Regions from separate parts of the Photobacterium sp. GSS17 genome, predicted to be linked through region 3. Evidence: predicted binding sites of a transcription regulator. Region 3 holds the regulator's gene; each other region holds the start of a gene.
The links. Region 3 encodes MetJ, which represses methionine synthesis genes. Its sites were predicted from a motif close to TTAGACNTNTANANGTCTAA; they were not measured.

Region 1: metE (5-methyltetrahydropteroyltriglutamate--homocysteine S-methyltransferase) is a predicted target of MetJ. The motif match lies at 2,963-2,982, and genes of this name have one in related genera.
Region 2: metN (methionine ABC transporter ATP-binding protein MetN) is a predicted target of MetJ. The motif match lies at 2,297-2,316, and genes of this name have one in related genera.

Annotation. Positions count from the first base shown of each region.
Region 1 is NZ_CP117517.1:2,173,996-2,179,800, forward strand. It holds gene PGW97_RS09725 (diguanylate cyclase domain-containing protein) at 1-311, opposite strand, end outside; gene metE (5-methyltetrahydropteroyltriglutamate--homocysteine S-methyltransferase) at 483-2,774, opposite strand; gene metR (HTH-type transcriptional regulator MetR) at 3,062-3,973, shown strand; gene PGW97_RS09740 (DUF4250 domain-containing protein) at 4,160-4,348, opposite strand; gene PGW97_RS09745 (hypothetical protein) at 4,493-5,161, opposite strand; gene PGW97_RS09750 (GGDEF domain-containing protein) at 5,465-5,805, shown strand, end outside.
Region 2 is NZ_CP117517.1:2,893,978-2,899,782, reverse strand. It holds gene PGW97_RS13060 (MetQ/NlpA family lipoprotein) at 1-317, opposite strand, end outside; gene PGW97_RS13055 (methionine ABC transporter permease) at 415-1,101, opposite strand; gene metN (methionine ABC transporter ATP-binding protein MetN) at 1,091-2,125, opposite strand; gene gmhB (D-glycero-beta-D-manno-heptose 1,7-bisphosphate 7-phosphatase) at 2,465-3,019, shown strand; gene PGW97_RS13040 (hypothetical protein) at 3,479-3,829, shown strand; gene PGW97_RS13035 (tetratricopeptide repeat protein) at 4,071-5,291, opposite strand; gene PGW97_RS13030 (energy transducer TonB) at 5,302-5,805, opposite strand, start outside.
Region 3 is NZ_CP117517.1:3,344,250-3,350,054, forward strand. It holds gene PGW97_RS15275 (bifunctional aspartate kinase/homoserine dehydrogenase II) at 1-1,702, opposite strand, end outside; gene PGW97_RS15280 (O-succinylhomoserine (thiol)-lyase) at 1,699-2,868, opposite strand; gene metJ (met regulon transcriptional regulator MetJ) at 3,046-3,363, shown strand; gene PGW97_RS15290 (malic enzyme-like NAD(P)-binding protein) at 3,460-4,710, opposite strand; gene rpmE (50S ribosomal protein L31) at 5,002-5,217, opposite strand; gene priA (primosomal protein N') at 5,452-5,805, shown strand, end outside.

The sequences.
Region 1 (5,805 bases), 1.2 Mb from region 3:
GCTTCCACTTTGGGTATCCATTCCAGCGCCTGAATATGGGCATGACGGGATAATGTTTGCGCCGCAAGCTGACTGAAATCCGGGTAATCGAGCAGACCGTGGTTATCATACGCCGCTTTCAGACTGTATATTGCCTCGATATTCAGCTCGACAGCCTGTGTCAGAGCGGCTGCCTTAGACTCTACATCACGTTCAAATTCGCGCTTGATATTGGTTGTTTCTAAACGGTAAAACAACCCGTACAGCGCGCACGACAGCGCAATGCCGATAATCACAGCTAACACAGTAACAAGATACAGTCGACGCTCCATGATGACCTTTACATTGTTCGTTACGGTTACTTAATTAAAGTCAATACTGATTATTTTTCAAATCCTTGTACTTAAATGGCTGAAAGACAGGCACAAAAAAGCAAAAAAGAGCGCCTAAGCGCTCTTTTTGATAATTTCATATATTCACACAGATGAGTATTACCCTATCCGTTATACGGCTTTTGCCTGCCACTGCTCACGCAGTTGTTTCGCGGCTGCCACCATGTTGCCCAGCGCCGCTTCCGTTTCCTCCCAGTTACGGGTTTTCAGGCCGCAGTCCGGGTTAATCCACAGACGCTCTGCCGGAATCAGTTGCTCCGCTTTTTCTGCCAGCTGCACAATCTGCGCTACATCAGGTATGTTCGGAGAGTGAATATCATACACGCCCGGACCGATTTCATTCGGGTACGCAAACTCTTCAAAAGCTTTCAGCAGTTCCATATCTGAACGCGAGGTCTCAATAGTGATCACGTCTGCATCCAGTGCCGCGACTGACTTGATGATGTCATTGAATTCGCTGTAACACATGTGGGTATGGATCTGCGTTTCAGGCTCGGCACTGGCCGCTGAAATTCTGAACGCTTTCACGGCCCAGTTCAGGTACGTTTGCCACTGGCTCGCTTTCAGCGGCAGACCTTCACGGATTGCAGGCTCATCAATCTGAATAACCTTAATGCCGTTTGCTTGCAGGTCAGCCACTTCATCACGCAGTGCAAGGGCAATCTGGTTCGCGATATCTTCACGGGACAGGTCTTCCCGTGGGAAAGTCCAGCCCAAGATTGTCACTGGCCCTGTCAGCATGCCTTTTACCGGCTTTTTCGTCAGCGACTGAGCATAGGTTGTCCAACCAACTGTCATCGCTTCTGAGCGATAAATATCTGACACTATCACCGCCGGTTTCACGCAACGGGAGCCGTAGCTTTGTACCCAACCGAAACGGGTGACGGCAAAACCTTCCAACAACTCGGCGAAGTATTCCACCATGTCATTACGCTCTGCTTCACCGTGTACCAGCACATCCAGATCCAGCTTTTCCTGACGGGCAATCGCATCGGCGATGTGGCCCTGAATCGCCTGAGTATAGTCCTGCTCTGACAGGCGACCGGCTTTGTAGTCACGACGCTGAGTCCGGATTTCCCCCGTCTGTGGGAAAGAACCGATAGTCGTGGTCGGCAATAACGGCAGTCCCAGCGACTGACGCTGCAGACGTGCACGCTCTGCATAGGGCAGTTTACGTTCAGCCAGCGCATCAGTGATTGCTGCGCTGCGCTGACGTACCTGAGGATTATTTACCCGCTCACTCGCAGCACGTGCTTTGATTGGGGCGCTGTACCGCTCACATTCTTCCTGCGCAACCACACTGCCGTCCAAGGCTTGGGCCAGCAAGGTGATTTCACGGCATTTCTGCTTGGCAAAAGAGAGCCACTGACGCACTTCCGGGTCCAGATCTGTTTCCAGATCAAGGTCGATTGGGCTGTGCAACAGTGAACAGGACGAGCCCAGCCACAGGCGATCACCCAACGCCGCTTTAACTGGCTGCAAACTAGCCAGCAGAGCGCTCAGATCAGCACGCCAGACGTTGCGGCCGTTGATTACCCCGGCAGACAGTACCCAGTTTTCCGGCAACGCATCGACAATCTCATCCAGCTGAGCGGGTGCCGCCGACAAATCCACATGCAGACCATCAATCTTCAGCTTGGTGATGTTGTCCAGATGATGGGTAATATTATCGAAGTACGTGGTCAGCAGAAGCTTCGGACTACCATGCAGAACCTGATAAGCCAGGTTGAACGACTCAGACCACGCCGCAGGCAGCTCGAGCGCCAGTACCGGCTCATCAATCTGCACCCATTCCACGCCGAGCTTGGCCAGCTTACTCAGGATCTGCTGATAAGCCGTCAGCAAACGCGGTAGCAGTGACAAGCGATCAAAACCCGCTTCTTTCTCTTTACCCAGCCACAGGTAAGAAACCGGTCCCAGCAGCACAGGCTTCACGGCATGACCGGCTTGTTTGGCTTCGGCTACTTCTTCAAACAACTGCTGCCAGCTGACAGTGAACTCGTCATCGGCGCTGAATTCAGGGACCAGGTAGTGGTAGTTAGTGTTAAACCACTTGGTCATATCTGCCGCTGCACATGAACAGCCAGTCGGTGCTTTACCACGGGCAACCCGAAACAGGGTATCAAGATCCGGGAAGCCTTTACGGTGTCGTTTTGGCAGGTGACCAAGCAGCATGCTGGTGCCCAGTACATGGTCGTACCATGCAAAATCACCCACAGAGACAAAATCCAGACCGGCACCAGACTGATCCCCCCAGTGACGATGACGCAGCAGGCTGCCGACTTCTTTCAGTTCTGCCTGGTCAATATCGCCCTGCCAGTATTTTTCCTGAGCAAATTTCAGTTCACGCTGGCTGCCGACTCGTGGGTAGCCAAGGATATGTGTGGTGGTTTTCGTAGTCATAATGATTCTGTCCTTGTTATCGAAATATCGCGGTTATCTGGTTAACGCAACCATTCATCTATCTCAGGTATCTCAGGCATCGCGTTGTTGAGGTAACAATGACTGATGGACAGGGAATCGGGCAATGTCTATTGCCTAAAGTTAATGTTGAACAAATTTCATATTGATTTTGGGTTTTATTATGTTATTTAGCCGTCTAGATGTTTACACCGCCATGATTAACCAGTACATTGGCTGAACATGGAAACCGGCCTGATACAGGCGGGTATGAGCAGAGGGAAAGCCCATTGATTGAAATTAAACATTTGAGAACCCTGACCGTTTTGCGGGACACCGGTTCACTGACCGCCACTGCCAACACCCTTTGCCTGACACAATCTGCCCTTTCCCATCAGTTGAAAGATTTAGAACAACGGTTAGGCAGCCCGCTGTTTTTGCGCAAGACCCGCCCTGTCAGGTTTACCGCCGAAGGAGAAATTTTGCTGCGTCTGGCTGACGAGGTAATTCCCCGGATTGCCAAGGCCGAGCATGAACTGGCGAGCCTGAAGGAAGATGTCAACGGACGGCTGCACATGGCTATTGAATGCCATTCCTGCTTCCAATGGCTGATGCCGGCACTTAAGGAATACCAGATTCACTGGCCAAGTGTTTCTCTCGATTTCTCCTCCGGTTTTGGGTTCGAACCGATTCCCGCCCTGAGCGCCGGGGAGTTGGATCTTGTGATTACTTCAGATATCCAGCCACGCAGTGAAATCCACTATGAGCCGCTGTTTGATTTTGAAATGCGCTTAATTGTGTCCCCTCAATCTCCCCTTGCAGATAAAGCCTGCATTGAGCCGGAAGATCTGGCGGAGCAAACCATGCTCAGCTACCCGGTTCAGAAAAACCGGTTGGACGTGGTTAAACACTTTCTCCAGCCCGCCGGTATCGAGCCGAGCCACTGGAAACAGGCTGACAACACCTTGATGCTGATTCAGATGGTCTCTGCAGGATTGGGCGTTGCAGCACTGCCTAACTGGGCCGTGTATGATTTTGCGCGGCAGGGATTAATCGTCAGCAAGCCGCTCGGTAAGGGGTTATGGCGCCGCCTGTTTGCGGCTATCCGGGCATCGGAACGTGAGCGTCACTACCTGACGGCATTTTTTGCCACGGCAAAACAGCAGTGTCAAACGCATCTGGAAGGAATTAAAGCCGCCTGAGCATTACATTAGTGGCGGAGAATCACATCAGTGGCGGAGCACCGTCGTGACGGCAAGCGGCTCTGTGAAAGGTGCATTGAAGGTAAATCTTGATGCTATGCGATAAAGCCAGCCCGGAGTTGAAGCTGGCCATAGTCTGAAACCAATACAGAATTACCGGTTATTTGACCAAGTTATTTGACCAAGTTATTTGAATTGATTATTGATGGGGTCGTAACGGAAGCCCATCAGCTCCATCTTGGCATTCAGTTCTTCAGAGTCGAGCTCATAACGGCTGGCCAGCTCTTCAAGTGTGGAGCACTCCAGCCGCAGCTTTTCATTGACGATACCGAGAACAATATGACCATCCATGCGCAATAAGTTGTTAATCTCCATGCCTACCCCCTGGTGACGTTCAGCTACTCAGTAAGCTTTTTTACCTAGTAAGCATAGACACTGAGAGACGGAATGAAAAAGCCCCGCCTCACAGTTATCACGTCCGCTTTCACTTCGAACTGAATTCACCGGCTTAGATCATGCTCAGAGCAATACCAGCTGAAAGTTCGCGGACACCACCAGCAACGCGCCAGCCATAACCAGCTGCCATTTGTTGACTGTTTTTCCGCTGAGCAGGTGGAACGCCCACACCAGCAAGCCAATTACCAGCAATGCCAGCGACGCGATCATTGGCTGAATCAGCGTCTGAAGCTGCGCTTCATCCAGTCGGCTTGCCATCCAGAGCAGACAGAGAACACTCACCATCGCACTCGCGAACCCGGCAAACGGCAGCAGACGGTGGAAAGCCTGTAGTCGGGTACGGGCATGCGTCAGCAGAATATGTGCCACCATCGAACCGAACAAGGCAGTCGCCATCAGGCTGAGGGCAATCACCGGCAGTGACATGCCAACCATCACGGCTACCCACACCACAACCGCCAGTACATTTGCCAGATAAAATACTTTCAGCGGCCCGGCATCACGGGTTTTCCCGGTTTTGACCTGCATAGTGAAGTAGCCCACTGCCGCCAGAGGCAAAACGGACAGCGGCTGCGAAAAGGCGGCAATCAGCCAACCAGCCAGCAGAACAGGTAGGGTTTTATGGACACGACCACGCTGACCCGGGCAGATTTCCCCTTTGGTCAGCACCAGAGAAAAAATCAATTGCGTACCCAGCAGCGCAGGAATTAGAAAGATCAATGCGGCATTCATAAGTTGTGGTCTGAAACTAAGAGTCAAAAGTGGCGGCGATCATAGCAATTCCTCATCACGATACCAAATGCCAATGCACGGAATAGATTTTGAACTGCGCATTGATGGCTTTTCGACTAACCACTCAGTTGCATAAAATTCTGTACTGCCCCGTATTTTTTGAATAAGTAGCAAAATTTACACTATGTTTTTGGATCAACATCACTGCACAAATATGCTTGATGGTGAATAATTCGCCTTCACGGAGAAAAACCACAAGCAGTGCGGTTATTACACGTCACCTTAACAATGAGAAGCAACGGAATGCATGAAGCGCCTGGCCAACTGCTAAAGACAATCAAGCTTTATATTCCTGATCTCTGGAGTGCCAAAGCGCATTCTGCCAGCTTTCGTGAAACACGGAGTGGTTACCTGCGCAGCCGGATCACTATGCTGGCTTGCGTGTGGGGCGTTCTGGTTATTGCATGGATTCCGTTTGATCTCCTGTTTCTGCCTTCAGGCCACGGTGAAGCCATTGCCCTGTCCCGCGCGCTGCTGGGAGCATTTCTGTTCGCCCTTGCCCGCGCCAACCACCAACAAACTTCTCTGCGCCACGCCCAACTGTGTATGAGCCTGCTGGTTATCGGGCTGAACCTGTTTTACCT
Region 2 (5,805 bases), 450 kb from region 3:
ACGGCGAACTTGTAGCCGCGGTCGGCAATTTGCTGATCCAGGTATGGCTTATGCTGGAAGGCGTTGGCGTCAATTGATCCTTCTTCCAGTGCGGCGTTTGGTGAAACGTAATCAGTGAAAGTGATTAGCTCAACATCCAGACCGTATTTGTCTTTGGCTTCTTTTGCTGCCACTTCAGCCACTTGGGCTTCGGCACCGGCCATCACCCCAATTTTCACTTTGTTTGTAGCGGTGGCTTCTTTTTCGCCACAACCGGTCAGCACCAGCGCAGAGGCAAGGCCGGCAACGGCAAACAAGTTCTTCAAATTAAACGCCATGTTACTTCTCCTTAGAATTGGGGTTTTCCGTAATACTAGTTGTTAATTATGTTTGGTGTTGATTGTGTGCTTGGTGTTGATCGTGTGGCTGTGATGATTAACGGTGGTCCACGCGTTTCACCAGGTGATCGCCCAATGATTGAATGAGCTGCACTAAGATGACCAGTAGTACAACCGTAATCAGCATGACCGTGCCGTCAAAGCGCTGGTAACCGTAGCGAATACCGACATCGCCCAGGCCGCCACCACCCACGGTACCTGCCATGGCAGAGTAGCTGACCAGTGTCACCAGGGTTATGGTCACAGCATTGATGATGCCAGGCAAAGCTTCCGGCAGCAGCACTTTGCTGATGATCTGGCGCGGTGTTGCCCCCATTGCTTGGGCGGCTTCAATCAGGCCCGATGGGACTTCCAACAGCGCTCCTTCAACCAGACGGGCGATAAACGGAATCGCGCCCACGGTAAGCGGAACAATCGCGGCGGCGGTACCGATGGAGCTGCCGACCAGAAAACGGGTAAATGGTATGATCGCTACCAACAGGATAATAAAGGGGATAGAACGACCAATATTGGTAATGGTGCCCAGCACTTTATTGAGGGTTGGGTTGGCCAGCAGGCCGCCTTCTTTGGTCAGGTGGAGCGCGACACCGACCGGAATCCCGACCAGAAAGCCAATCAGACCAGAGGCAAAGACCATAACCAGAGTTTGGCCCAGCGCCTGAATAAGCAGATCAATCAGACGCTCGTTAGTCGTCCACCATTGTGCAATCGATTCAAGCAACATAACCCAGTACCTCTACATTCACTTTGTGATCACGAAGGAAGGCAATGGCTTGTTCCGCTGCCTGCTCGGTGCCGAAGATCTCGGCCAGCATCAATCCAAATTTGACGCCTCCGGCGTAATCCATGTCTGAGCTCATGATGCTGATATCGATGTTGAACTCACGGGCAATCTGGGAAATCAGCGGGGCATCAACAGACTCGCCAGTAAATTCCAGACGTACCAGCGGGTAACTGTTTTCAACCCGATGTTCTACCAGGCGAGTGCGATATTCTTCCGGAATGGACAGATCCAGCGTGGAACGGATGAACTCACGCGCCAGGTCGGTTTTCGGATGGGCAAAGATGTCACCCACCGGGCCTTTCTCAACCAGCTCACCGCCGCCGATGATAGCCACTTCAGAACAGATATTTTTCACCACGTCCATTTCGTGTGTAATCAGCAGGATCGTCAGGTCCAGCTTACGGTTAATTTCTTTTAGCAGAGCCAGAATAGATTGTGTTGTGGCCGGGTCCAGGGCGCTGGTGGCTTCATCACACAGCAGCACTTTCGGATCGGAGGCCAGAGCCCGGGCAATCGCCACACGCTGTTTCTGACCACCACTCAGGTTGGCCGGATACACATCTCGTTTGTCTGTAAGGCCAACCAGTGCCAGCAATCCTTCCACTTTGGCTTTGATCTCGGCTTTTGGGGTGCCAGCCAGCTCCAGAGGAAGGGCTATATTGGCAAAAACGGTGCGCGAGGCCAGCAGGTTAAAATGTTGGAAGATCATGCCGATTTTGCGGCGTGCCTGAGTCAGTTCCTGATTCGAAAGTTGGGTAAGATCAACGCCGTCGACAACCACGTGTCCGCTGGTTGGCTTTTCCAGCAAGTTGACGCAACGGATCAGGGTACTCTTGCCGGCACCGGATGCGCCGATGACCCCAAAAATAGTGCCTTGTTCAATCTTCAGGTTGATATCACGCAGGGCGTGGATCTCCCTTTCCCCTTGATAGAACACTTTGTTAACTCTGCTTATTTCTATCATTCTTCTTCCTGAATCATATTGCGTCAGTCGGTAAACTGATGCTGACGACGACCAATATTTTGTTATGTTATTTGCTGTCTTTGCATCATGTTAACGAGGTGTGTCATAAAATGACTAATCGTATCGTTTGACTTGATGCTATGGGTTAACATAAATGAAGTCAATAGATATTTTTACGTCTGGACGGCTAAACGGCTTTATTTCTGGATTTCCCAATTTTGGCAGCAATTCCGGCGTAAGAAGGATGGCTAAAATGGGGATAAAGCAGATGAATCCCGGTGCCAGCCGTGCCATAATTCGAGACATTGACACAAACTTCGAATAACAGAGGGCTGACGCTTGGCCAAACCAGCAGTTTTTATCGACCGTGATGGCGTAATTAATATCGATCGCGGTTATGTTCATACCGTAGATGATTTCGAATATGTCGAAGGCGTATTTGAGGCCTGTAAGAAGCTGAAAGCGATGGGCTATCTACTTGTGCTGGTGACGAACCAGGCGGGCATTGCTCGCGGCATGTATACCGAAGATGAGTTCCTGACCCTGACTGAATGGATGGACTGGAACTTTGTGGACAACGGGGTAGAGTTTGACGGTATTTACTATTGCCCGCATCACCCGACCGAAGGTCAGGGTGACTACCTGCAGGACTGTAACTGCCGCAAGCCAAAACCGGGTATGTTCATTTCTGCGCGCGATTTTCTGAAAATCGATATGGCCAACTCTGTCATGATCGGTGATAAGACCGACGACATGCTGGCAGCACAGGCGGCTGACGTAGGAACCCGAGTGCTGGTACGCACCGGTAAACCGGTCACGGAAGAAGGCACTCAGTTGGCCGATGCCGTTCTGGACAGTATTGCCGATGTGCCTGCCTGGCTGGCAGCACGCTAACGAAAGTATTCTCTGGTTGGGCTTAGCCCGCTGTAAAAGGTCGCTCAGGCGGCCTTATTTGTTTTCTAAGGCGGAAAAAAAGGCATTCGCACCGGCGACAGGCTGTGACGAAATGGCGCGCCGGATTCAGGGTAGTGGGAGAGCGTATTGGTTGCAGCGATACATTCGGCACTGAAATCATGCCGGGTTAGCGGCAGATGTTTTCTTTATTTAGGAATCAGGGATAGGTGTATCGGGTGCCAGAGTCAGTGAGTTAGTGAGTTAGTGAATTTGGCTAAAATGCGTACAAATTTGCCATCTTGAAATAACAAAATAATGCTGCGTTTAAAGGGTTTTTATTAAGCTATTGAAAAATGTTGAAATAAATTTTGGCACGCGAGCTGCAATACCTGTTTAGCACCACCAAGCCATTCGGGCTGACACCACAAAGCATAAGTACAGCATAAACAGGAGAACACTATGAATACGATCGCGAAGCACTTATTGGCCACTCTGTCTTTGGTACTGGCATGGCAAGCGTATGCAACCGAACAAGAGGCTGGGCCATCCGGTGTTCTGACGTTGGATAAAGCACAGTGGCATGCTGAACTGGATGAGACCATGCAGGCCCAGAAGCGCAGTGTTCTGAATTCGCTAACCCATGAACAGTCTGCCCAACTGAAAGCTTCAGCCTTGGACAGCAACAGTATGATGATTGCCGATGTTGAGCAACTTCACTTGCAACAGCAGCTGAGTCAGCCGGACGCACACAGCGAAACCAAAGCGATTTTGGTCAGTACCCGTAAACTAATGCCGGAGCAGACACCCTAACTTGGCCTCTGCTGTCGGTAGCAGTGTGAAGGCGGTAGGCCTTGTGAAATCGCATGAGCGCATGGTGTTAAAGATGAAACGGCTTGGTGGGGCTGTCCGGTCGTGACATCAACCGCGCGGAGAGAAAAAAAGGGAAGCGGATGCTTCCCAAAACCGTGTGACTGACTCACACATAGATCACAGGTTAGAGTGGGTAAGCCCGCCCCGAGCGAGACGGGCAAAAAAGTAAAACGTATGAATATCAGCTTTGCTCTTGCAGGAAGGCAATCCACGGACTGGCCATGGCTTTCATTTCCTGAGACTGCGCTGCAGTTTTCATGGCTTGCAGGGCATTACCCGGCTGGTTCAGCTCGAAATATGCCATGCCTTGCAGGTAGGCCAGCTCAGCACGATCATTGCCAGAGGCATTGCCTGCCGCACTCTGGGTAAACTGCGTTGCTTGCTTAAACTGTTTAGCCTGAAGCATCAGACGTACAATCATCAGCTGGTTTTTCGCCGTTGGCTTAAAGTCATAGGCTTTACGATAAGCCATAATGGCTTCGTCCAACTCTTTGGCCTGATGCCAGAAGCTGCCTAGTCGTTCCAGATTATCCTGCGTGTTGGCGATTCTGCCTTTGGCCATTTCCGTTTCAAGCAGTTTGGCAGCCCGGTATGGAATACCACGGTAGGCCAGGAAGTTGACCAGACGCATCAGCTCTTTTTCATCTTCCAGCAGGCCCATTTTGTACGCCATTTCCAGTGTTGCCAGAGAGTTACGCTCTTGGTTCAGTTCCATGTACACCCCAGACAGCTGCATCCAGTACTGTTTCTTGGCTGGATACTTCGTCGTCAGGGTTCTCAGGACTTCCGCCACACTTTTCAGCTGGCCCAATTCATAATGAGAGGCCATCAGTAGCAGATACCAGGACTCACTGGGCGTTTTGCTCATCGCGATGGCTTGCTTCGTCGGCGGAATCGCATTGCGATAATCTTCCAGCTGAACATAAGCACTGGCCAGGGTGATGTAAGCATGTGCCTGTGGTTTTTCACCGGTTGTCTTGGCAACATCAAACCACTCTTTCATGGTCTGGACTGACTGCTTGTACTTTTCCTCGGCCAGATACAGCTGTGCGAGGCTGTAACGAACTTGTTGTGCGACCGGTACCGGCAGCGCATCCATCTTCAGGGCGTCGGAGAAGTACTTGGCGGCTTTGGGATAGTTATCCTTCAGCGAGTACAGAAAGCCCATCTGCTGAAGCAGCACAGCACGATCGTATTTACGCGAATTCGTGCCTTCCAGTGCGCCGTTCAGTTTTTCGATAGCCTCACTGTAACGTTCCGTAGCAATCAGTTCCTGTACTTTATTGACCGTTCGGAAAGTGCGATCACTGAGCTCCGGGCTCTCTGCGGCCATAGCCGGTGCCGCAAGGGCACCGGTTACCAGAATCAGCGAAGCCAGCAGGTGTTGATAATATTTTGGCATTGTTGACTCCTTAGTTAACAGAGAACTCGATTTCCTGAGCTAAGCGGGCACTGATAGGTTTTCCGTCAACTTGCTTAGGTTTGAAGGTCCATTTGGAAACCGTATGAACTGCCGCTTTCCCCAGACCGAGACGACGAGGGTCTTCTTTCAGCACCTTGACGTCTTCCACTCCACCCCGAGCGTTAACCGTAAACTCCAGCAGTACCACCCCGCGCTCAAGCCCAGCCTTAGCCGCTTTACGAGGCATTTGTGGCTGGAACGTGGCCAAAGGAACCGGGCCTCCGCTACCTGCCATCTGAGCCCCGCCTCCCTGACCGTAATGGCCAAGCACGGAACCGCCGGTCACGTTGACAGGCAGATCCAGTTTGGGCATGTCCATCGGGATCTGCTCCATCACCGGTTTGACTGTCGATGCCACTTTCATTTCAGGTGGCGGTGGCGGCCGTTTCGGTGGCGGCGGCTTAGGCAGCTCGCGTTTTTTCTCCTGTACTTTTTCTTCCGGTTTGACGCGAAT
Region 3 (5,805 bases):
CCGAAATCAGGTGAAAGCCCGCCTCGGCAATGGCCGGATAGCGCGCTGCCAACTCGCTGCTGGCCGTTACATCCAGCACAATCACATCATCGTAAGGGTGGCTGGCCAGCACACTCAGCCATTCGCCAGACGCGGCAGATTCCACCGCTTCATCCTCATAGGCCGTCAGCGCCTGCTCGGGGTTAATCCCGCGGGTATCAATCCAGTAGCGGCGGCTGTCCACCACCCCAATCAGGGTAAATGACATCCCGTGCCGCTTTTCCAGCGCCACCTTCTCCCGGGCAAACAACTCCAGCCAGCGGCTGCCAATATTGCCCTTACCGCACAGCACCAGACCAATCTGTTTCTGCGCCTGGAACAAATGCTGGTGAATCTGCTGGATCAAACGGTCGAGGTCAGTCTGGCGCAACACGCCCACCAAACTCAGGCCAGACTCCGACTCGGCAATAAATTCCACCGGCTGGCGCTTGAGCTGCTGATAGAAGCCGTAACAGTGCACGGCATTGTTCACCACTCCGGCCCCCACCACCGCCACCATCGAGAATCCATCCCGCAGCTTGATTTCCGCCGCAATGCCGCTGTCCTGCAGCAATGCCAGAACGCTGCCGACCACTTCGGTGGTGTACGCCAGCTGAATGCGCCCTTTATCGGCTTCGACACTGCGGGCTAGCGGCAACAACTGGGCACGCTGAAGCAACCGGTCGACCTCCGCCAGCACCGGCTCCAGGGTTTGTGAACGCGGGACCGACAACGCAATCACACAGACGTCATCCAGTGACGTCACGATTTTGGCGCCGCGTCCGGAGGCCAGCACCCGCTCAACCCGGGTTGAACCGGATTCCGGCTGATGGCTGCAACGCAGGGTCAGATCAATGGCACTCTGCGCCACCGGCTGCAGGGTCCGGCTGTGCAGTACCGGGGCTGCCAGCCGCGCCAGTTCGCTGGCTTCATCGAGCCGCAGCAGCGGCAGCAGGCAGGCATCCCCGACTTTGCGCGGATCGGCGCTGTACACCCCAGCGACGTCGCTCCAGATCGTCACCCGCTGGACTTCAGCCAGTGCGCCAATCACGGTAGCGGAATAATCCGAGCCGTTACGGCCGAGCAGCACGGTTTCCCCGGCGCCGTTACGCGCCATAAACCCGGTGATCACCACCCGCTTGTGCTGATGCTGCGCCAGTTGCGCCTTGAGCAGCGGCCATGACTGGGCCCTGTCGACCTCCGGCTGCGCCGAGCGTTCTGTGCGCAGGAACAGGCGAGAGTCCAGGTTCACGGCAGGCAGTCCCTGCTGACTCAGCAGTGCGGCCATCAGCCGAGCCGACCAGAGCTCCCCGTGCCCTTGAACCCAGGCTGACTGCGCTTCACTGAGCGGCAACTGCTCCCCGACACGGGCGATCTCGCCCAGCTCCAGATGCAGCTGAGTCAGCAGTTCATCTGCCAACTCACCGCTGAGCAGGTTTTCAATCAGTTGTTGCTGGAACTGACGCAAAGCCTGCAAGGCTTCGTGGGCCTGACGGCCATCTTTGCCGAGCAAGGTCAGCCACTCGATTAAATTATTTGTGGTTTTTCCTGCCGCAGACACCACCACCAGATCGGTGTCACCGGAGTATTCCCGTAGAATCTCGACGACCCGGCGATAACAGTCCGGATCGGCCAGGCTACTGCCGCCAAACTTGTGCAATTGCCTCGGATTGCCTGCACTCATGCCGCCACCTCCGCCGCTTTCTGAAAGGCCTGCGCCAAATCTGCAATCAAATCTGCCGGGTCTTCCAGCCCCACAGACAACCGCAACAATGACGGTTTCAGCCCGGCCGCAGCCTGCGCTTCATCCGACATGGCGCGGTGGGTCATGCTGGCCGGATGGCAAATCAGACTCTCCGTCCCGCCGAGAGACTCCGCCAACGAGAAGCAGGTCAGTTCACGGACAAAGGTTTCCAGCTGTGCCTGAGAGCCTGCGATCTCAAAACTCAGCATAGCGCCAAATCCTTTCTGCTGCTTGAGGGCAATCTCATGCCCCGGGTGCGACGGCTGGCTAGGATGATAAATCTGCCCGACCAATGGCTGGGTTTGCAGATATGCCAGAATCTGCGCGCTGTTCTCCTCATGCATCCGCATCCGTGGAGCCAGCGTGCGCAGACCGCGCAGCGTCAGGTACGCATCAAACGGTGCGCCGGTAGCGCCGATACAGTTGGCCCACCATGCCAGGTGCTCCGCCTGCTCTTCTGACTTGGCGACCAGCACCCCGCCCAGCACATCAGAATGGCCGTTGATGTATTTGGTGGTGGAGTGCACAACAAAATTGGCGCCCAGCGCCAAGGGTTGCTGCAAGATAGGTGACAGGAAGGTGTTATCGACCGCGACCAGCGCCCCGACTTTATCGGCAGCGGCGCACAGCTCGGCAATATCCACGATCCGCAGCAGCGGGTTGGACGGCGTTTCCACCCACACCAGCTTAGGTTTCAGTGCCAGCGCCTCAGCCACCGCCTGCGGGTTGGTCTGATCCACGAAGCGGACCTGAAAATCGCCCTTTTCCGCCCGGGTATTGAACAAGCGGTAGGTCCCGCCATAGCAGTCATGCGGTGCCACAACCAAGTCGCCCGGTCCCAGCAAGGCCGACACCAGCAAGTTAATCGCCGCAGTCCCGCAGTTCGTCACAATGGCACCGGCTCCGCCCTCTAGCTCCGCCAGTGCTTCTGCCAGCATATTGCGGGTTGGATTTCCGGAACGCGAATAGTCATACTGAGGCAGTTCGCCCAACTGGGGGAAACCATAGGTGGACGTCAGATAGATGGGTGGCACCACGGCATTAAACTGGGTGTCGGACTCAATGCCGGTTCGAACCGCGACGGTGGCAAGCTTCTTGTCACTCATAGTTACTTTCCTTGTTGGGCGATTGCAGCTGAATAAACTTTACGCATCAACATAGCGGCTATCACAAAGGACGTCAACACTTCTAGACGTCCATATGTCTTTGCTTATGGCAGTAAATCCCGCTAAAATCCGTCTTAGTTCTATTACTTCAATTTAAAATCGCTGAGAAGGTTAAAAATGGCAGAGTGGAATGGCGAATACATCAGTCCATACGCGGAACACGGTAAGAAAAACGAACAAGTAAAGAAAATTACAGTTTCGATCCCACTGAAGGTTCTGAAAATCCTGACCGATGAACGTACCCGTCGCCAGGTTAATAACTTACGTCATGCGACCAACAGTGAACTGCTGTGCGAAGCCTTCCTGCATGCCTACACCGGCCAGCCGTTGCCGACCGATGATGACATCCGTAAAGATCGCCCGGATGACCTGCCAGCAGAAGCCAAGGCCATCATGGATGAGAAAGGGATCAAGTACGAAGATATCAACGAGTAACCGTGCTCTCGCGGCGCCCACTCGCGACTGATTTCCCTGGCAGCAGCCATAAAAAAACCAGCCCTCAGGCTGGTTTTTTCGTTTCAGGCAGATGCCTTACTTGTCTTCCATGTAACCCACTGGCATCGCGATCTGTGCCACGCCGGAGTCAATTGCCGCCTGAGCCACCGCTTTCGCAACGCGCGGCAGCAGACGTGGATCCATTGGTTTTGGAATGATGTACTCAGAACCGAACTCCAGTGACTGAGCACCCGCCGCTGCCACCACTTCCGCCGGTACCGGCTCTTTCGCCAGTTCACGAATCGCGTGTACTGCCGCCAGTTTCATCTCATCGTTGATTTCGCTGGCACGCACGTCCAGTGCACCACGGAAGATGAACGGGAAACAAATCACGTTGTTCACCTGGTTCGGGTAGTCAGAACGGCCTGTACCCATGATCAGGTCATCACGCACCGCGTGCGCCAGTTCCGGTTTGATTTCCGGATCCGGGTTTGAACACGCAAAGACCACCGGCTTGTCAGCCATCAGTTTCAGTGCTTCAGGAGCCAGCAGATCCGGACCCGATACGCCCACAAAAATATCTGCGCCGTCAATCACGTCTTCCAGCGTACGCTTGTCAGTGTTGTTGGCAAACAGTTGTTTGTATTCGTTAATGTCATCACGACGAGTGTGGATCACGCCCTTGCGGTCGAGCATGTAGATCTTCTCACGCTGTGCGCCACACTTAATCAGCAGTTCCATACATGCTACCGCAGCAGCACCGGCACCCAGACAGACAATCACCGCTTCGCTGATGTCTTTACCCTGCAGTTCCAGCGCATTCAGCATACCGGCTGCAGTAACAATAGCGGTACCGTGCTGATCATCGTGGAAAACCGGTACGTTACAACGCTCAATCAGGCGTTTTTCGATTTCAAAACAGTCTGGGGCTTTAATGTCTTCCAGGTTGATACCACCGAAGGTGTCAGCAATGTTGGCTACGGTATCAACGAACTCGTCGATAGTACGGTGTTTCACTTCGATATCGATGGAGTCCAGGCCAGCAAAACGCTTGAACAGCAGCGCTTTCCCTTCCATTACTGGCTTAGACGCCAGGGGACCCAGGTTACCCAGACCCAGAATGGCCGTACCGTTAGTAATAACAGCAACCATGTTGCCTTTGCCGGTGTACTTGTAAACATTCTCAGCATTCTGGGCAATTTCACGTACTGGCTCAGCAACGCCTGGGCTGTAAGCCAGCGCCAGATCTTCAACAGTGTTCGCTGGTTTACTCAGCTCAACAGAAATTTTGCCGGGAACAGGGTACGCGTGGTAATGGAGGGCTTGTTGGCGAAAATCTTCAGACATAATGTTCAGGATCCTGAATAATAATAATGTTCAGTTCGTTGGAAACGCTAAATCATATGCGATAGCAGCAGAAAATCCTAGCACCGAACATCTGGTCGAGCCAAGGATTCCTGAGCGGATTAGTCAGGTTTGTTGTGAGCTATGATCCGTATCCGTAAAAATGGGTAATTTCTGTGTCACTACAGGGAAGGAAACGCTAACAGAATGTGACTGTTACAGGCTCAGGAAGGATCAATGGGTATAAAAAAGGGGATGCCGAAGCATCCCCTTTTTTCGAAATTCAACGTGCAATTACTTGCTAGACAGAGCGCCAAAACGCTTGTTGAATTTGTCGATACGGCCACCAGTGCTCACTTGACGCTGTTTACCAGTGTAGAATGGGTGACACTTGTCGCATACGTCCAGGTTCAGAGCGTCTTTACCTAGAGTAGAGTTGAATACGAAAGTGTTGCCGCAAGAACATTTAGCGTTCACAGCTGTGTATTCTGGGTGAATACCTTGTTTCATGGGATAACCTCAAACATTTAAGGCCGTGTCGCTCTCCCGATCCTAAGCCGGGCACCACACGTCGTTAATAACAAACAGCGTATAGGTATGGCCAATACGCCAAATTCAGGCCGCGTATAGTAATCAATCACGCCCTCCAAATCAACAGATACGCTCCTTTTTTCACCGCTTTGCCGCACCCGTGTTAGCAGGGTACACTTCTCTATCTTAGTACATGCTGATTTGCGGTTGATTATGACGCCCAACATTGCCCGAGTGGCCCTTCCTGTCCCCCTCGATAAACAGTTTGATTACCTGATCAAACCCGGTCAGACACCGGTGGTCGGGGGACGGGTCAAAGTGCCGTTCGGACGCCAGCATCTGGTGGGTATCGTCATGGCGATCAGCACGGAATCGGAGTGGCCGGTCGACCAACTCAAACCACTGAACAGCGTGCTGGATGGCGAGCCCCTGTGGCCGTCATCGCTGTTTAACCTGCTCTGCTGGGCCAGCCGGTACTACCAGTACCCGCTCGGCGACACCCTCGCCAACGCCATGCCGACTCTGCTGCGTAAAGGCCGCGAAGCGTCCCCGGCCAGCCTGAAAGTC